DNA from 2 places in the Amycolatopsis sp. NPDC006131 genome. Region 1 is predicted to be linked to the other one. Evidence: riboswitches for the same ligand, from Rfam matches in the RefSeq annotation. Region 1 holds a riboswitch; the other holds the start of a gene.

What was found. Region 1 has a riboswitch for S-adenosylmethionine ahead of thrC (threonine synthase). Riboswitches for the same ligand answer to the same signal wherever they lie in the genome.
Region 2: another riboswitch for S-adenosylmethionine. It lies ahead of ABZ215_RS35960 (aminotransferase class V-fold PLP-dependent enzyme); the one in region 1 lies ahead of thrC (threonine synthase).

The regions. Positions count from the first base shown of each region.
Region 1 covers NZ_JBEXTX010000100.1:10,468-20,352, reverse strand. Annotated here, with positions in the region: gene ABZ215_RS34540 (VOC family protein) at 45-425, opposite strand; gene ABZ215_RS34535 (EamA family transporter) at 448-1,311, opposite strand; gene rpsT (30S ribosomal protein S20) at 1,464-1,724, shown strand; gene holA (DNA polymerase III subunit delta) at 2,217-3,197, opposite strand; SAM riboswitch class I at 3,334-3,466, shown strand; gene thrC (threonine synthase) at 3,480-4,745, shown strand; gene ABZ215_RS34515 (ComEC/Rec2 family competence protein) at 4,795-7,146, opposite strand; gene ABZ215_RS34510 (ComEA family DNA-binding protein) at 7,143-7,898, opposite strand; gene ABZ215_RS34505 (DegV family protein) at 8,097-8,960, opposite strand; gene octT (diglucosylglycerate octanoyltransferase) at 8,971-9,705, opposite strand; gene ABZ215_RS34495 (histidine phosphatase family protein) at 9,707-9,885, opposite strand, start outside.
Region 2 covers NZ_JBEXTX010000111.1:8,955-18,839, reverse strand. Annotated here, with positions in the region: gene ABZ215_RS35980 (WYL domain-containing protein) at 1-538, opposite strand, end outside; gene ABZ215_RS35975 (RidA family protein) at 636-1,031, shown strand; gene ABZ215_RS35970 (RluA family pseudouridine synthase) at 1,028-1,954, opposite strand; gene lspA (signal peptidase II) at 1,951-2,526, opposite strand; gene ABZ215_RS35960 (aminotransferase class V-fold PLP-dependent enzyme) at 2,740-4,062, opposite strand; SAM riboswitch class IV at 4,098-4,212, opposite strand; gene ABZ215_RS35955 (potassium/proton antiporter) at 4,259-5,737, opposite strand; gene ABZ215_RS35950 (hypothetical protein) at 6,037-6,279, opposite strand; gene ABZ215_RS35945 (helix-turn-helix domain-containing protein) at 6,309-6,998, opposite strand; gene ABZ215_RS35940 (penicillin-binding transpeptidase domain-containing protein) at 7,043-8,620, opposite strand; gene ileS (isoleucine--tRNA ligase) at 8,679-9,885, opposite strand, start outside.

The DNA.
Region 1 (9,885 bases):
GCGCCGGAACAATCCCAGGCCCGCCGCCGGCCGCGTGTGGCCGCTCACTGCGGACGGATGTCCGTCCGCAGTGGATGGTCCGGCGGGATCTCCACCAGCACGATCGACGTCCCGTCCGGGTCGGAGATGCGCGCCTCGTCCAGGCCCCACGGCTCGCGGCGGGCCTCGCGGTCCGGCACGACCCCGCGTTCGGCCAGCTCGTCCAGCGTGGCTTTGAGGTCGCGGACCTGGAACCACAGCTCCACGTCCGGGCTGGTGCCCTTCTCGCCGCGGCCGACGACCTCCAGGTAGCCCTGGCCGGTGAAGAACACGGTCCCGCCGGGGAACGTGCGGTAGATGGCCAGGCCGAGCACGTCCCGGTAGAACGCCGTGGTCTTCTCGGGGTCGCGGGGGTGGATCAGCACCCGGCTGCTCAGGACGTCCATACCTCCTGCCTACCCCACCTGGTCAGGAAGCCGCAATCGCGGCAATTCCGGCCAGGACGACGACCGAGCCGACCAGGCGGCGCACCGGGTGCGGCTCGCGCAGCACGAGCCAGGCCGCGATCCCGCCCAGCACGATGCTCACCTCACGCGCGGGCGCGACCAGGCTGACCGGCGCCATGCGCATCGCGTAGAGCACGAGCACGTAGGCGACCGGCGACAGCACCCCGACGGCCACTGCCTCCCGCCAGTGCGCCCGCCACAGCGCACCGATCCGCCCGTCCGCCCGCACGGCCGTGGGCGCGAGCAGCAGGCTCTGCAGCACCGAGCCGGCGGCGAAGTAGGTCAACGGCGGGACGGCGAGGGCGTTGACGGCGTGGTCGTCCCAGAGCGTGTAGGCCGCGATGGTGACGCCGGTGAGCAGCCCGTAGAAGACCCCGGCCCGGCGGGCGCGGGCGTCCGCCGCCGAGCGCGAGCCGAGCCCGATCACCAGCACCCCGGTCACGACGAGGAGGGCGCCGGCGAGCCCGAGCCAACCGGGCCGCTCGCCGAGCAGGACGACCGCCGCGAGCACCGACAGCAGTGGCCCGCTCCCCCGCGCCAGCGGGTAGACGACGGACAGGTCGCCGACGCGGTAGCCGCGCTGCAGCACGATGCCGTAGGCGATGTGAAAGATCGCGGTCAGCAGCGCCGCGGGCAGCCAGGTCCACTGTGGATGCTGCCCCTCGATCACCAGCGCCACGACCGCGACCGGTGCGCAGACCACCGCCGAGACGGTGTAGTAGAGGAAGACGAACCGGGCCCCGTCGTCGACCCGCTTGGCGGCGAGGTTCCACCCGGCGTGCACGACGGCGGCGACGAGGACGAGCCCGAGTGCCGTGTCGTTCACCTGCAGCCTCCCCAGCCAGTGCGAGTGCCACCGTAGCGCCCTGCTAACCTTGTCGGTCGTTGCCGTGCGGCATTCCGCCAGGGAGGAAACCCGCACGCCGGGGCCGGTACAGCGCGGCAGCGAAGCCACCGACAGATCGAAGGAGCGCCTTCATGGCCAACATCAAGTCCCAGATCAAGCGCATCAAGACCAACGAGAAGGCGCGCCAGCGCAACCAGTCGGTCAAGTCCTCGGTGAAGACCGCGATCCGCAAGTTCCGCGAGGCCGCCGAGGCGGGCGACAAGGCCAAGGCCGTCGAGCTGCAGCAGGCTGCCGCTCGCGCCCTGGACAAGGCCGCCAGCAAGGGCGTCATCCACGCGAACCAGGCCGCCAACAAGAAGTCGGCGATGGCCAAGCGCGTCAACCAGCTCTGAGCTTGATCTTCCGAGGGGCGGGCATCCAGCAGGGTGCCCGCCCTTCTGCTGTCCAGGGGTGCCGGGTTCGCGAGTGACGGGACTTCCCGCAGCGCCTGAGGCGGGATGATCGACAACCACCCCGATCGCAGGCGCCACCGTCCGGCGCCGCTGCCCGCCTCGGCTCCTGCGCTCGCGAGCACCGGCGACTTCCGCGACGCAGGCCCCCGGAAACCCCGCGAGGCGGGTCCGCCCCCAGCGACTCCCGCCGCAGGCGCCCCCGGAACCCGCCAGGCGGGTCTGCCCCCAGCGACTCCCGCCGGGCAGGCACCCCCGCAACCCGGCAGGCGGGCGGCATTGCGGCCGGCGTCCCGCCGGAGCCACCACCCTCCACCGCGCCCACTCAGGCGTTCTTTTGGGTTCGCTCGAACTCAGCGCGTGTCCCAGGTCCCACCCAGCCCCTCGCCCCAGATCTGCCACCAAGCTCAGCGCTCGTCGCAGGCAGCGCCAAGCTCAGCGCTTGTCGCGGGCGGCGGCGAGTTCCAGGACGGCCCGTTCGAGCGCGTAGGCCGGGTCCGCGGCCTGGCCCTTGACCTCGGCGTTCACCCGCGCCACCACGGCCATCGCGTCGGCCAGTCCGGCCTGCGTCCACCCGCGGGACTGCCCCTGCGCCTTCCGGATCTTCCACGGCGGCATGCCCAGCTCACCGGCCATCTGGTTCGGGTTGCCGCGGCCGGCCGCCGACACGCGGGCGATCGTGCGGACGGCGTCCGCGAGGGCGTCGGCGATCAGGACGTGCGCCACGCCGATCTGGAGTGCCCACCGCATCGCTTCGAGCGCCGCGCCGCGCTCGCCCGCAACGGCCTTCTCCGCGACCGCGAAGCCCGTCACGTCCGCGCGGCCCCGGTGGTAGCGGCGCACGGCTTCCTCGTCGACCCGGCCGCCCGAGTCCGCCACCAGCTGCGACGCCGCCGCGGCCAGCTCCCGCAGGTCGGATCCGACGGCGTCGATGAGCGCGGCCACCCCGGCCGGGTCGATCTTGCCGCCGGCCTGCCGCACCTCGTTGCGGACGAACGACTCCCGATCCGCCGGCCGGGTGATCTTCGGGCACTCGGTGACCTGGGCGCCGGCCTTGCGCAGCGCCGCGGGCAGCGACTTCGCCGCCTTGCTGCGGCCGCCGCCGGTGTGCACAACGACCAGGACGACGCCGTCGGCAGGCATCTTCGCGTAGGCGAGCACCGCGTCGGCCAGCTCCTGGCCGATGTCCTGCGCGCCTTCCAGCACGATGACGCGCCCCTCGCTGAACAGCGACGGGCTGACCAGCTCGGCCAGGCCGGGCGGCGTGAGATCGGACACCCGGACCTTCGTCAGCTCGGCCGTCGCGTCCTCTCGGCGTGCCTGTTCCAGGGCGGCGCGGACGGCGCGCTCGACGAGCAGCTCCTCTTCGCCGAGCACGAGCTGCAGGGGGGCGGAGGTGGTTGCCGGCGCGGTCACGGTTCAAATCCTCCCACGGACCACCGACAGCTCCGGAGCGTGATGAAACCCGCAGGGGCATGGCGTGCTCCGAGCGTGGTGCCGTATGTTGTCAACCAGGCATCGCGCGAGCGCGACAGCCACCACAACCGAATACCGCTCATCCAGAGGGGCAGAGGGAACGGCCCGACGAAGCCCCGGCAACCGGCGTCAGCCTGTCATCTCGATTCCGCGAGGTAGCTGACGATCACGGTGCCAATTCCGGCCCGCGTCAGCGGGGCAGATGAGGAAAGGAACCTCGCGATGACTGCAGCCCTCGATTCGACCACCACCCGTCGCACCGTCGACCTCGGTCCGGCCGTGGAACTGGTCTCCAAGGAAGAGGGCCACCGCCAGCCGCTCGCCCCGGAGTTCGTCTCCGCCGAGGACTTCTCGCCGCTGGAGGTCGCCTACGACTTCGGTCGCGTCCGCCGCGAGGACATCGAGGCGGGCCCGCGCAACATCTGGCGCTACAAGCGGCTGCTGCCGGTGCCCTCGAACGTCGAGGAGATCCCGAACACCGAGCCCGGCTGTACCAGGCTGGTGAAGGCCGACCGGCTCGCCAAGGCTCTCGGTGTGAAGAGCCTGTGGGTCAAGGACGACACCGGCAACCCCACCCACTCGTTCAAGGACCGCGTCGTCGCCGTCGCGCTGGCCGCGGCTCGCGAGTTCGGGTTCGACACCCTGGCCTGCCCCTCCACCGGCAACCTGGCCAACGCCGTCGCCGCAGCCGCGGCCCGCGCCGGCTGGCAGTCCGTGGTGCTGATCCCCTCCTCGCTCGAGCGCGCCAAGGTGCTGACCACCGCGGTCTACGACGGCAACCTGATCGCTGTCGACGGCAACTACGACGACGTCAACCGTCTTGCCACCGAGCTGGCCGCCGAGCACGAGAACTGGGCGTTCGTGAACGTCAACGTCCGCCCCTACTACTCCGAGGGCTCGAAGACGCTCGCCTACGAGGTCGCCGAGCAGCTCGGCTGGCGGATCCCCGAGCAGATCGTCGTGCCGATCGCCTCGGGCTCCCAGCTGACCAAGGTGGACAAGGGCTTCCGCGAGTTCGCCAAGCTCGGCCTGGTCGACGACACCCCGTACAAGGTGTTCGGCGCGCAGGCCGCCGGCTGCTCGCCGGTGTCCGCGGCGTTCCGCAACGGCCACGACGTGGTGCAGCCGGTCAAGCCGGACACCATCGCCCGCTCGCTCGCGATCGGCAACCCGGCCGACGGCCCCTACGTGCTCGACACGGTTCGCCGCACGGGCGGCGCGATCGAGGACGTGACCGACGAAGAGGTCGTCGAGGGCATCCGCCTGCTCGCCCGCACCGAGGGCATCTTCACCGAGACCGCCGGTGGTGTCACCGTCGCGACGGCGAAGAAGCTCATCGAGGCGGGCAAGATCGACCCGGACGCCGAGACCGTCCTGCTCATCACCGGTGACGGCCTGAAGACCCTGGACGCCATCGAGAACGAGGTCGGCCCGAAGGCGACGGTCCCGCCGTCGGCGGCGGCCGTGCACAAGGCCCTGGGCCTCTGACGGGTCCCGGGTCTCTGCCAGGCCCGGCGCCTCTGATCAAGATTCCACCTCACTTTCCCAGGCGAACGACCGCCGGTCCGGTCTGGTCGGGGATCACCGCGGTGTCGCCGTCGGTGTCCGTGCGGGCGATGAGCGCACCGTCCGCGGTCAGGGTGTCGAGCGTCGTCCGGTTCGGGTGGCCGTAACGGTTGCCCGAACCGACGCTCACCAGCGCCAGCCGCGCGGACACCGCGGCCAGGAACTGGGGCAGCGAGAACCTGCTGCCGTGGTGCGGCACCTTCAAGATCTCCGCGTGCAGATCCGTTCCCGCCGCCAGCAGGTCGGCCTGTGCGGCGAGTTCGACGTCACCGGTCAGCAGCACGCTGCCGGCCGGTGTGCGGGCTCGTAGCACCACCGAGCTGTTGTTGATCTGTGTGCCGTCGTCGTCCTCCCCTTCGGACACGTATCTGGGTCCCAGCACTTCGAGGCTCAGCGCCGGCCACTCGAGCCGCCGGCCCAGGTCCAGTTCGAGCAGCGGGACCCGGTGGCGGGTCGCGATCTGACCGGCCTGCCGCCACGCCCAGCCGGGCTGCCGCCCGGGCCCGACCGCGATCGCGCCCACCGAGCGTCCCTCGAACACCGAGTCGAGGCCGCCGACGTGGTCGGCGTGCAGGTGGCTCAGCACCACCAGCGGCACCCGCTCGATGCCCAGCCGGTCCAGACACCGGTCGGCCGGCCCCGGCTCGGGCCCGGCGTCCACCACCACCGCCCGTCCGGGCTCACCGGTGGCCAGCACGAGGCTGTCACCCTGACCGACGTCACAGGCGACCACCGCCCATCCCGGTGGCGGCCAGCCGGGCGCGATCACCTTGCCCGGGACGACGAGCAGCAGCCCCCCGGCCAGCACCAGCGCTAGCAGCACCCTGAGTCGCCGACGGCGCAGTGCCAGAACCACGGCGACGACGACCACCAGCGCGAGAAACCCGCCCCACCAGCCGCTGGGCCACGCCAGCACCGCACCGGGCACCTCCGACGCCCGCCGTGCCACGACGATCAGCCAGCCCGCCTCAGGCCCGGCCAGCCGGACGACCAACTCACCTCCGGCAGGCCACGCGGTCGCGACGACCGTCGCGAGCACCCCGAACACGGTCGCCGGCGCGACCACGGGCGCGGCCAGCACGTTCGCCGCCACGCTGACCAGGCTGAGCTGCCCGGCCATGCCGGCCACGACAGGCGCTGTCACGACGAACGCCGCCGCCGGAACCGCCAGCCCTTCGGCGAAGCCCGGCGGAGCGCCGCGCCGCTGAAGGCTCTCCGCCCACCGCGGCGCGAGGAGCACCAGCCCGGCCGTCGCGATCACCGACAAAGCGAAGCCGAAGCTGACGGCCATCGCCGGGTCCCAGGCCACGAGGACGCAAGTCGCGGCGGCCAGTGCGGGGACGACTGAGCGTTCCCGCCCCAGCGCCAGCGCCAGCAGGGCGATCGCGCCCATGACTCCGGCCCGCAGGACGCTCGGCTCCCCGCCCGCCAGGACCACGAACCCGGCCAGCGCCGCCCCGGACAGCGCCGCGGACAACCGTGGTCCTGCCCGCAACAGCCGCAACAGCAGCAGCACGGCGCCGCACACGATCGCGACGTTGGACCCGCTGACCGCCATCAGGTGCGTGAGGCCAGCGTCGGTGAACTCGCGGGCGAGCCGTTCGGACAGCCCGCTCGTGTCGCCCACGACGAGCCCCGGCACCAGCCCGGCCTGCTCCTCGGGCAGGACCGCGCACGCGTTGCGGAGCGCCTCGCGCATCGATTCCGCGGCGCGCTGCCACCAGGGCGCCTCCGTGGCTTCCACGGGCGGCCCGCGAACGTGAACCGCGGCCACGGTCAGGTCGGCGTCCCGCGGCGGGGCCAGCTCGCCGCTCGCGGTGACCTCCTGACCCGGAATGATCTCGCTCCACGTTGCGAACGGCGCGAGCAGCGCGACCCGTCCGGTCGAGACCACCGGCTCAGCGTGACGTTCCGCGTGCAGGACGTCGGCCGCGATCACCACTGACCTCGGCCCGGCCTGCTGATCTGCATATCCGGCCGACCGCACGGGTTTCGGACGTTCCGTCACCAGCACCCGCAGGGTCACCTCCGTGCCCCGCTGCGCGAGGCCGTGGAGCGGGTCGTGCTCGGCCCGGTTCAACCGGAGGCCGAGCGGACCGGCGAGCAGGAGACCGGCCACGAGCAGCGCCGCCGCGCCCGCCCACCAGCGCGACCGAGCCGGGCGCAGCTTGATCAGCAGCCCCAAGGACACCAGCACCGCCGCGGCGCCGCACGCCAGAGCCAGCCACCACGTCCACAACAGTCCGAGCAGCGCTCCGAGCCACAGCGACAACGCGGCCGGCACCAGGCGAAAGTCGTGCCGGACAACGGGTTCCGTGATCACGAGACCGTCACCTGCTCTCGCAGCCGGGACAGTCGTGTCTCGCCGATGCCCTCGACCTCACGCAGCTGGTCGATCGACCTGAACGACCCGTGTTTCGTGCGCCAGTCGATGATGCGCTGGGCGGTGACCTCGCCGATCCCCGGCAGGGCGTCGAGTTGCTCGGCGCTGGCCGTGTTCAGGTCGACGAGCGCGGGGGCGCCGCCGCTCTCGGCCGGTTGCTGCACGCCGGCAGGCGGCGGGATGCCGACGTAGATCTGCTCGCCGTCGGACAACTTGCGCGCGAGGTTCAGCGCCGTGACGTCGGTACCCTCGATCGCGCCGCCTGCCGCGCGGAGGGCGTCCGCCACCCGCGCACCGCCGGGGACCGTGACCAGCCCGGGGTTCCGGACCTTGCCGACCACGCTGATCACCAGCGAACTGTCGGCGACCCGGCTGGCCGTTGCGCTGACCGGCGCGGGCCGGTCCGGCGCCGCGGGCAGCACCGGCGCGCGTTCGACGGGCGGGCTGCCGCCGAGGAGCGCGATCGACGTCCCGACGAGCACCAGGACGCCGACCAGGGCCAGCAGCACCGTGGTCAGGCGCCGCCGCTGAGGGCTGCCGGTGAGCGACTCGGGCACCCAGCGCTCGACCAGCCGCCCGACGGCACCCGGCGGCCCGGTGTCGCGGTCGGCCGCGAGGGCCTGACCGGCGAGCTGCTCGAGCCGGCGGTTGACGGGAATGCCCGGCGATTCCGGGGCTGATCGTTCGAACACGCATTCGACGCTAGGGGGCGCGGAGAGGAGGGAGAAGTGGGAATCGGGAAGGCTGTGGACAAGTGGGGGTCTGTGGACAAGTGGCGCGTTCTGCCGCCGTGCCAGGGTTTTCTGTCGGTGGCGTATGGCAACGTGGAAGGGTTTGGACGTCAGACCCAAAGCGCTTGCGCGAAAAGGGTTCCTGAGTCCCCGGGAAGCTCAGCGGCTTCCAGGACCGCCGGGGTTCCGTTGCACGACAACGCCGACGACGCCCGGCCCGGTGTGCGCGCCGATCACGGCACCCAGTTCCGACACCACGCAACCCTCGACGACGGTCAGCCGCTCCTCGATGCGGTTCGCCAGTTCCACCGCCCGCTGCGGCGAAGCGAGGTGGTGCACCGCGACCTCGACCGGCTCTCCCCGCGCGGCCTCCTCCGCGAGCTCGACCAGGCGCGCGGTGGCGCGGTTCATCGTGCGCACCTTCTCCAGCGGCTGGATCCGGCCGTCGTCCAGGTGCAGCACCGGTTTCATGGCCAGCGCGGTGCCCAGCAGCGCCGCCGCCGCGCCGATGCGGCCGCCCCGCCGCAGGTACTCCAAGGTCTCGACCACGAACAGGGTCTCCGAGCAGTGCACCGCCGCCGTCGCGGCCGCTTCCACCTCGGCCGCCGACGCACCGGCTGACGCCGCGCGAGCCGCGTGCAACGCCGCGAACCCCAGCGCCATGGCGGTTCCCCGCGAGTCGACGACCCGCACCAGGTCCGGCCCGACCTCCTGCGCGGCCAGCACCGCGGACTCCCAGGTCCCGGAGATCTCGCTGGACAGGTGGATCGACACGACCGAGTCCGCGCCCGCCTCCAGCGCTTCGCGGAAGGCCGCGGCGAACTCGCCGGGCGTCGGCCGCGACGTGGTCACGATCCGGCGCTGCCCCAGCGCCTCGGCGAGCGCCGCAGCCCCCACCTCGACGCCGTCGAGCGCGGCGACCCCGTCGATGAGGACGTGCAGCGGGACGACGCGCAGGGCGTGGCGCTCGGCGAAGCCCTCGGGCAGATGGGCGGTGGAATCCGTGATGACGGCAACCGGCACGACGGTCAGCCTACGTGCCGGCAGGCGATTCGCCGGGGGCCAGGAGCGGACCGATCAGCGCGGCCATCGCCTTGCCCACGAGCGCGTGCCCCTCCCAGCCCCAGTGCATGCCGTCCGGGTTGCCGCGACCGCTCAGGACGTGCTCCCCCACGACCTCGGCCAGGTTCAGCAACGGCACGTCCACCCGCCGCGACCAGGCGGCGATGGCGGCCGCCGTCTCCTCCCGGCCGGTGTGCACGTTGCCGTAGGACGACGCGCGGTGGACGCTCGGCAGAACGGCCACGATCGGCAGCTCCGGCCGCAGGATGCGCAGCGCGTAGACCGCCCGGTCGAGGTAGTGCACGGTCAGCTTCGCGGGCAGTACCCGCGGGCGGCCGCGCATCGCGACCGCCAGCCGCGGCTGGGCGGCCAGGTACGCCTTGCGGACGGCGCGGCGGAGCCCGGACGGCCGCAGGTACCGCAGGCCGCCGCGCAGGTAGGTCGGCAGCGGCGACGGCAGCGTGTCCATGCTCCCCACGGCCAGCACCACGACGTCGGCGTGCTTCAAATCGGCCCACACCCGGGGGTCGCCGATCATGGCCCACCACGCGTCGCGCGCCGTCCAGCCCGCGGACGCCACGAGCTCCGCGCTGCCGCCGAGAGCCGCGGCGGCGATGTTCGGCCACAGTCGCGGCTCGTCGGCCGCGCAGGGGCTCTCCGGGCCCTGGAAACTCAGCGAGTCCCCGAAGACCAGCAGCCTCGGCATCTCAGCCGAGCATTCCGGCGTTGTAGGCGTGCAGCCGCCAGCGGCCGTCGCGCAGGCCCAGCTCGACCCAGTGGCAGTTGCCGATCCCGCCGAGCTGCGGCCACGCCTCGACCGGCAGGGCCAGCAACTTGCCGGTGAGGGCCGTGATCAGGCCGCCGTGCGCGGCCAGCAGCACGGTCT
Region 2 (9,885 bases), on a different contig from region 1:
TCGGGTCCACCGTGCGCCACTTCGGGCTCTGGTCCACCGCCGCGTACTGGATCCGCAGCTTGTGACCGGCCAGCACCGCCCGGCGGACCTCGGCCACGACGGCGCCGGGCGCCTCCTCCTCCTCGGCCACCCGGCGGGCCAGCAGGTCGGTCTCCGGGTCGATCAGCAACCGCTCCGCCGCGCCGGCCGCGATCTCGCGATGGCCTTCCGGGAGCGCGTCGACCACCTTGAGCATGGCCGAAGCGAGCGCCGAGCCGAGGCCGAACGCCTGCGCGCCGCGCCGCGACCCGGCGATCAGCAGGGCGAGTGCCTCGTCGTGGTTCAGCCCGGTCAGTTCGGTCCGGAAACCGGGCAGCAACGCGAAACCGCCGTGCCGTCCGCGTTCGGCGTAGACCGGGACACCGGCGGCGGACAGCGCCTCGACGTCCCGCAGCACCGTGCGGGTGGACACCTCCAGCTCGCGGGCCAGCGCGGTCGCGGACAACCGGCCGTGCCGGCGCAGCAACAGCACCAGCGAGACCAGGCGGTCGGCGCGCATTCCGCGAACTCTAGCGAAATACGCGACACAGGATGTCGTGATTCGCTGCGAGGCTTCGAACCGTCACAGCACTGATCCGAAGGGAGCTGATGTGGGAGTGGAACGCACCGCGGTCGACCCGTGGACGTGGTCGGCGGAGCTGGGGTACCACCAGGGTGAACTGGTCGCCGGGCACACCCGGACCCTGTTCTGCGCCGGGCAGACCGCGATGAGCGGCGACGGCAAACCCCAGCACGCCGGGGACATGGCGAAGCAGCTGGCGCTGAGCCTGGACAACCTGGAGGCCGTGCTCGCCGAGGCCGGGATGTCGCTGGCGAACCTCGTCCGGCTCAACGTCTACACCACCGACGTCGATCAGCTGTTCCCGCACTACGGCGTGCTGGCGGCGCGGCTGGGCGCGGCCGGCGTCGCCCCGCCCACCACGATGCTCGGCGTGACGCGGCTGGCGATCCCCGAGCTGATGGTCGAACTCGAAGGGACCGCGGTCGCCTAGTTCTCCGCGCGCAGCACTTCCAGCGCGTGCGCGAGGTCGTCGGGGTAGGGCGACTCGAACTGGACCCACCGGCCGTCCGCGGGGTGGGCGAACCCGAGGGTGCGGGCGTGCAGCCACTGCCGGGTCAGGCCGAGCTTGCGGGCCAGCACCGGGTCCGCGCCGTAGGTGAGGTCGCCGGCGCACGGGTGCCGCAGCGCCGAGAAGTGCACGCGGATCTGGTGGGTGCGGCCGGTTTCCAGCTTGACGTCCACCAGCGACGCCGCGCGGAAGGCCTCGATGACCTCGTAGTGCGTCACCGACGGCCGGCCGCCCGCGACCACGGCGAACTTGTAGTCGTGCCGCGGGTGCCGGTCGATCGGGGCGTCGATCGTGCCGCGGGTCGGGTCCGGGTGGCCCTGCACGACGGCGTGGTAGCCCTTGTCGACGGTGCGTTCCTTGAACGCGCGCTTCAGGACGGTGTACGCGTGCTCGCTCTTCGCCACCACCATCACGCCCGTGGTGCCGGCGTCGAGGCGGTGCACGACGCCCTGGCGCTCCGCGGCGCCGGAGGTCGAGATGCGCAGCCCGGCCGCGGCGAGCCCGCCGACTACGGTGGGCCCGGTCCAGCCGGGGCTCGGGTGCACGGCGACGCCCACCGGCTTGGACACGACCACGATGTCGTCGTCGTCGTGGAGGATGCGCAGGCCGTCGACCGGTTCGGCGACCACCTCGACCGGGTTGTCCGGGTCGGGCAGGGTCACCTCGAGCAGCACACCGGCGGAGAGCCGGTCGGACTTGCCCGCCGGGCGGCCGTCGAGCAGGACGTCGCCGGACTCGGCCAGCTCCGCGACGACGGTGCGGGACAGACCGAGCAGCTTCGCCAGCCCGGCGTCGACGCGCATGCCGTCGAGCCCGTCCGGGACGGGCAGCATCCGGGCGCTCAACGCTTGGCCCTCTTCACGGTGCCGTCGTACTCGCGGCCGAGCAGGGACAGCAGCACGATCAGCACGCCGCCGACGCAGATCGCCGAGTCGGCCACGTTGAACACCGGCCACACGTCCCCGTTGGGCGCGAACAGCGACACGAAGTCGACGACGTGGCCGCGCAGCACGCCGGGCGCGCGGAAGACACGGTCGACCAGGTTGCCGAGCGCGCCGGCGAGGATAAGCCCGAGGCCGATCGCCCAGCCAGGCGACCGCAGCCGCTTGGCGAACCAGATGAGCGCGATCACCACCCCGAACGCGACGATCGCGAACACCCAGGTCATGCCGGTGACGCCCATGCCGAAGGCCGCGAAGGGGTTGCGGATCAGCTGCAGGTAGACGAGCCCGCCGAGGACCCGGACCGGCTGGTGCCCCTCCAGGGTCGCCACGACGACCGACTTGGTCACGACGTCCGCCGCGAACACCACGATCGCGATCACGGCCAGCAGCAGAGCGCGCCGCTTGGGCGGGGTGGCCGGCTGCTCGTCCGGCACGGTGTCCGGTTCCGGGGAGGGCTGGGGGTCACTGCTCACCCCGCCATTGTCCACGGCTGCCGCGCCGGGCCCGGCGCAGGCCGGGAAAGCCGGTCAGCGCGCTGCCGGGCGCACGTGCCCCCTCAACGGGAAACCCGGCAGTGGCGCCGTTCCGCACACGGTGCCCGGCGGAAACCGGCGAACCGGGCGCCGAGCCACCGCACCCAGCAGCCGGGTCACCATCCGGACCCGGGGAACAGCCGCGGCGCCGGCTCAGCGCAGGAAGTCCGGCAGCGGCCGCGGGTCCGGGCAGGGCGCCCACCGGCCGTCGACCACGCCGTACGTCCACCGCGCGCCCCGCGCGACGATCTGCCGCAGCGCGGTCACCAGCCGGTCGACGTGCTCGGTCGTGGTGCCCAGCCCGAGGCTCACCCGCAGCGCCTGCTGCCCCTCCCCGCCGCTGCGCTCCACCAGCCGCCGCACCGCGATGTGCGCGCAGAACGCGCCGTCGCGGACGCCGATCCCGTACTCGGCCGACAGGACCGCCGCCACCCAGCCCGGCTCGAACCCGTCGAGCACGAAGCTCACCGTGCCGACTCGCTCCGCCGCGCCGTCGAACAGGCGCAGCTCCGCCAGCCCCGGCACCGCGGCGAGACCGCGCGTCAGCCGCTCCAGCAGCTCCCGCTCGTGCGCGGCCACCGCGTCCCACGACGCCGCCAGCTGCTCGCACGCCACGCCCAGCGCGTGCACGCCCACGGTGTTGGGCGAACCGGCCTCGTGCCGCTCCACCCCGCTCTGCCAAGCCACTCCGAGGCCGTCGCCGTCGCGGCGCACGGACTTCGTCGCCCCGCCTCCGGCCAGGTACGGGTCCGCCGCGCGCAGCCAGTCGCCGCGCCCGATCAGCGCGCCCGCGCCGAACGGCGCGTACAGCTTGTGCCCGGACAGCACCACGTAGTCCACGTCCAGCTCCCGCACCGAGATCGGCCGGTGCGGCGCGAGCTGGGCGCCGTCCAGCGCGATGCGCGCGCCGTGCCGCCGGGCCACCGCCGCGATCTCGGCCACCGGCAGCAGCTCGCCGGTCACGTTCGACGCGCCGGTCACGACCACCAGCCGCGGCCCCTCCGGGCACTCCGCCAGCGCACTGTCCACAGCGGACACCGCGGCCAGCCGCGTGTTCGGCAGCGGGATCCGGCGCACGTTCGGGCCGCGCCAGGGCAGCAGCGCGGCGTGGTGCTCGGTGTCGAACAGCACCACCGACGTGTGCCGCGGCAGGCTGCGGGCCAGCAGGTTCAGCGCGTCGGTGGTGTTGCGGGTGAACACGACCGCGTCCGAGTGCCGGGCGCCGACGAACCGGCGCAGCACGTCGCGGGTGCGCTCGTAGACCTTTGTGGACACCTGCGAGGCGAACCCGGCGCCGCGGTGCACGCTCGCGTAGTGCGGCAGGAACTCGTCCACCGCGCGGCGCACGGCCTCCAGGCACGGGGCGCTGGCCGCGTGGTCGAGGTTGGCGTAGTCCAGCTCCCCGCCGGTGACCAGCGGGACGGCCGCGGCGGCGGTGACGGCGGGGGTGGTGACGCGTTCGAGAGCGAGAGTCATCGGAAAGGCTCCTCGGGTCCGGGGACCCGCAAGGGGGTCCGCGCTTGCCCGCCGCACCTCGCGACGAGCCAGGTCCTCACCCGGGGCACCCCACCGCGGAAGGAGGGTTGCCGGCCAGCGAGCCGGGGCTTGGCGCTGGCACTCGTGACCTACGCGGACACAGTAACCGATCGCCCCCGCCGCGCGCCAGCGGGTCTCAGTTGCCGGACTCGCCCTTCCAGCGCGCCAGCGGCCCGGCCCGGTCCACCGCGCGGATGCGCCGCTCCGCCGCCTCCCGCGCGGACTCGGTGCTGACGATCAGGATCTGGTCGCCGCGCTGCAGCCGGTCGGTGCGCTGCGGGGTGAAGCTGCGGCCGTCGCGGACGATCAGGCTCAGCGACGCCCCGGCGGGCAGCCGCAGCTCCGACAGGTACACGCCGTGCAGGCGCGAGCCGTGCTGGATCTTGACCTGGAGCAGCTCGGCCTGCAGCTCGTCCAGCGGCGCGGCGTCGACCTCGATCTCCTTCGGCTCGGTGTCCGCCTTCAGCCGCAGCACCCGCGCGAGCGGGCCGAGCGTGAGGCCCTGCACCAGGGTGAGCACGATCACCAGCACGAACACCGCGTCCACGAGCCGTTGCGCGCCGGGCATCTCCTGGGAGAGCGGGATCATCGCGAGCACGATCGGCACCGCGCCGCGCAACCCCGCCCAGGACAGGAACACCTGCTCGCGCAGCGGCACCTTGAACGGCAGCTGTGACACCAGCACCGACACCGGCCGCGCGAACACCAGCACCACCGCGGCCGCGATCAGGCCCGGCACGATCGACTCCAGCAGCCGTTCGGGCGAGGCGAACAGGCCCAGCAGCACGAACAACCCGATCTGGGCGAGCCAGCCGAGCCCCTCGGCGAAGGACAGCGTGTCCGAGCGGTGCGGCAGCCGCGAATTGCCCAGCACGACCGCCGCGACGTAGGTGGCGAGCAGGCCGGAGGCGTGCAGCAGCTGCCCGGACGAGTAGGCCACCACGCACACCGCGACCGTCGCGAGTGGATAGAGCCCGGTGGCCGGCAGCGCGGCGCGGCGCAGCGCCCACGCCCCGGCCAGCCCGAGCAGCAGCCCGAGCACCAGGCCGGCGCCGAGTTCGTAGACCACCAGCAGCGGCAGCGACCAGTCGATCCGGGTGCCCTCGGCCAGCACGACGACCGCGATGTAGGCGGGGGCGTCGTTGATGCCGGACTCCAGTTCCAGCGCCCCCACGATCCGCCGGGGCACGCCGACGCCGCGCAGCACGGAGAACACCGCGGCCGAGTCGGTGGAGGCCAGCACCGCGCCCCACAGCAGCGCCATCCGCCAGTCCAGGCCGAGCAGCCAGTGCAGGGCGGGGCCGGTGATCGCGATGCTCAGCCCGACCGCCACTGTGGACAGTGCCACTCCCTGGCCCAGCGCGGGTTTCACCGCCGACCAGCGGGTGGTCAGGCCGCCCTCGGTGAGGATCATGACGAGGGCGGCCAGGCCCAGCGCCTGGGTGAGGAACGGGTCGGAGAACTGGATGCCGAACCCGGCTTCGCCGAGCAGCACGCCGATCGCGAGGTAGAGCAGCAGCGACGGCAGGCCGAGGCGGGTGGAGAAGCGGACCGCGAGCACGGCGGCGAGCAGGACGGCCGAGCCCAGCCCCAGCACGACCGGCAGCTCGCCCACCCGCACCTCCCCTGCCCGGATTGTCAGGCTTCAGGATAAGGAACCGAGGAGCCGGACCGCGCCCCGGTGGGGTCTTCCGGCATGTCAGGGCCGCTTTTCTCTTGTCCCGCAACAAGATCGCCGACGGGTGCGTTCGACGGCAGGTGGGCGCACGATGACGACGAGTGGCCAGTGCAGCCCCCGCACGGGTGTCAGGCGACCCCAGGGCGATCAGCGGGCAGCTCCGCGCCCAGGAGCGCGAGCGGCTCCCCCGCCGCCTCGGTCACCACCACCGCCCGGTTCGGCCGCCACACCAAACCTCAGGCCACCCCAGGACGATCAGCAGGCAGCTCCGCACCCAGAAGCGCCAGCGGCTCCCCCGCCGCCTCGGCCACCGCCACCGCCCGATCCGGCCGCCGCACGAACCAGCCCGCCTCCACGCCGCGCGACAGCGCCGCCGGGAACGCGCGGCCGGGCGGCGCCGGTTGCACCGCATGCGCTCCAGGTCGGGCGAACACGGCGGGCCAGCGGCGGGCGCCGGTGGCCGGCGGGACCTGCCTCACGCCCAGCCCCTGCCAGGGCCACACCAACCTCAGGCCACCCCAGGACGATCAGCAGGCAGCTCCGCACCCAGAAGCGCCAGCGGCTCCCCCGCCGCCTCGGTCACCACCACCGCCCGATCCGGCCGCCGCACGAACCAGCCCGCCTCCACGCCGCGCGCGAACAGCGCCGCCGGGAGTGCGCCGCCCAGGTGGTCGCGGCGCTCGGTCCAGTCGAGGCACGCCCGCAGCAACGGGCGCCGCTCGGCGGGGATCGTCACCCCCAGCTCGCCGAGCACCGAACGACCGCGCTCGGTCAGCGCGAGGCCGTTCCCGTCGGAGACCAGTCCCGTCCGGATCATGCCGTCGCGCAGGGCGACGCCCACCGTGCCGGCCAGGTGGTCGTAGCAGGTGCGCGCGAACGCCAGCCGCCGCACGCGCAGCGACTCGCGCAGCCCCGAGGCGGACCGGTGCCCGGCGTGCTGCGCCAGGTGCTCGATCAGCTCGGCCACCCGCGGGTCGGCGATCCGCACGTAGGCGTGCCGCCCCTGCTTCACCCCCGCCACGAACCCCGCCTCCTTCAGACGGCTGACATGCTCACTCGCCGTCGACGGCGCGATCCCCGCCGTGCGGGCCAGCTCCCCGACGGTCCACGCCCGCCCGTCGAGCAGGGCGAGGCACATCGCCGCCCGGCTCGGGTCGGCGAGCACCGCGGCCACCTCGGCCAGCGCGATCGTCTCCACGACGGCCACGGTAGTAGCCGCACACGTCGGCCGCGGCCGAAACGTCAGCCCAGCGCGCCGAGGAAGGCCGACGACACGGTGACGGCCGGCTTGGAGGAGTCCGACCCGAGCAGCAGCACCGCGAACGCCACGTCGTCGCGGTACCCGGCGAACCACCCGTTCGCCTGGCTGCCGTCGCCGAACTGCGCCGTGCCGGTCTTGCCGTACACGACGCCGTTGCCGCGCAGCCCGGTCGCGGTGCCGCCGGTGACGACCTCGCGCATCATCGTCCGCAGCGCGGCGATCACGTCTCGGGACGGCGCCCGGTAGCCGGTGTTCACCGACGTCTCCAGCTCCTGCCACAGCCGCGGCGTCACCTCGTCGCCGCGCGCGACGGTGGCCGCCATCAGGGCCAGGCCGAACGGGCTCGCCTGCACGGTGCCCTGCCCGATCGCGGACTCCACCTGCTCGGCGCCGCTGGTGGTGGCGACCACCTTGCCCGCCTCGGTGGTGATGCCGGGGATGGCGAAGTCGGCGTTGAGGCCGAACCCGCTCGCCGCGCCGGCCAGCGCGTCCGGCGGCAGCGTCGACGCGAGCTGCGCGAACGTGGTGTTGCACGAGTGCGCGAACGCCGAGTGCAGCGGCAGCGGCGGAAAGGAGAACTGATCGTCGTTGGGGATCGTGCGCTGCCCGATGCGCGCGGTGGCCGGGCAGTCCGCGATCGTGTCCGCGGTGGCCGCGCCCGACTCCAGCAACGCCGCCGCGGTGGCGATCTTGAACGTCGACCCCGGCGCGTACAGGCCGTTCAGTGCCTTCGGCTCGGCCCCGGCCGCCGCGTTCTGGGCCACCGCGAGCAGGTCGCCGGTCGACGGCTGGATCGCCACCAGCATCGTCGGGTACGCCGCCGAATCGACCGCCCGCTGCGCCGCCGCCTGGGTGGGCAGGCTCAGGGTCGTGGTCAGCGGCGCCACCTCGACGTCGCCCTGGCCGAACAGCGTTTCCTGCACCGCGCCGTCGACATCCGTGCTGACCACCGACCAGCCGCCCTGCGACCGCGCGGACACCGTCCGCTGCAACGCGGGCACCAGCAGCGGCGCCACACCCGGCTCCGCCACCTGCGTGCCCGCCGCCTGCCAGGTCAGGACGGGCCTGCCGTTGCGGTCGACCACGGCGTTCTTGCCCGCGCGCGTGCGCACCGCCAGCTGCTGTCCGGCGCGCAGCTTCGGGTGCACCACCGCGGGGCTCCAGTGCACGAGCCAGCGGCCGTCGGCGGCCACCAGGTCGAGGCTGTTGTCGTAGGACCACACCTGCCCGGCCGCGATCGTCCAGCTGACCTGGAACGTCGCGGTGGCCCGGGTGGCGGCGGGCGTGACCTGGCCCAGCCGCGCCGAGACGGACACCGGGGCCAGGCCGCGGCGAGCGTCGGCGATCAGCACGCTCGCCGCGCGCGGGTCGTCGGTCAGCGCCGCCGCCGCGTCGGCGTCGCCCTCGGCGAAGGCGAGCAGGAATCGCGAAGCCACCGTGCCCGAGTCCTCGGCGCCCGAGCCGCTGGCCTGGGGTTTGTCCGGCGAGGACCCGCCCCACACGACGACAACGGCCGCCACGACGATCGCGACGACCGCTGCCGCGCCACCCGCCAGCACCCACCTGCGCCAAGTCACCGGCGAAACCCCCTGTTGGTGTTTCCCCGTCTGTCGGTGATCAGGAGGCCTTCGTTACCGCCACAGTGATCTTGTCGCCGTCGCCGACCGCGCCCGCGAAACCGCCGTCCACGTGCCCGTACGACACCGAGTTCGCCAGGGTTTCGCCCGCCACGAACTCCTCGTGCGCCTTGGCCGCGGCGACCACGTCCTCCGGCGCGTCCACGGTCAGCGCGATCCGGTCGGCCACGTCGAGACCGGCGTCGCGGCGCGCCTGCTGCACGACGCGGACCAGGTCGCGCGCCACGCCCTCGGCGGCCAGCTCCGGGGTCACCGCGGTGTCCAGTTGTACCAGCCCGGAGCCGCCGGGCAGCTCCGCGGTGGCGCCCTCGTCCTTGGCGACCAGACGCCGCTCGTACTCGCCCTCGGCCAGTTCGATGCCGGCGGCCACCACGCCGCCGGACGGCGAGGTGGTCCAGTCGCCCGCCTTGACGGCCTTGATCACCTTCTGCACGTCCCGGCCCAGGCGCGGCCCGGCGGCGCGGGCGTTGACCGCGACCTCGAACCGGCCGTGCGCGGCGACGTCCGTGCTCAGCTCGACCGACTTGACGTTGACCTCGTCGGCGATGATGTCGGTGAAGTCCGCCAGCGCCTCCGCGTCATCGGCGGCGATGAGCATCTTCGCCAGCGGCAGCCGCACGCGCAGCTTGTTCGCCTTGCGCAGCGACAGCGCCGACGAGCACACCTGCCGGACCCGGTCCATCGCCGTCACCAGCGCGGCGTCGGCGGGCAGCTCGTCGACCAGCGGCCAGTCCTGCAGGTGCACCGACCGGCCGCCGGTGAGCCCGCGCCACACCACCTCGGTGGTCAGCGGCAGCAGCGGCGCCATCGTCCGCGACACGACCTCCAGCACGGTGTGCAGGGTGTCGATCGCGTCCTTGTCACCGGCCCAGAACCGCTCGCGCGACCGGCGCACGTACCAGTTCGTCAGCACTTCCAGGAAGTCGCGCGTGGTGGCGCAGGCGCCCGCGACGTCGCAGGTGTCCAAAGCGGACTGCACGTCGGTGACCAGCTCGCCGGTCTTGGCCAGGATGTAGCGGTCCAGCACGTGCGTGGAGTCGGTGCGCCACTGACCCTCCACGCCCTCGGCATTGGCGTAGAGCGCGAGGAAGTAGTAGGAGTTCCACAGCGGCAGCACGGCCTGGCGCACCGCGTCGCGGATGCCCTTCTCGGTGACGATCAGGTTGCCGCCGCGCAGGATCGGGCTG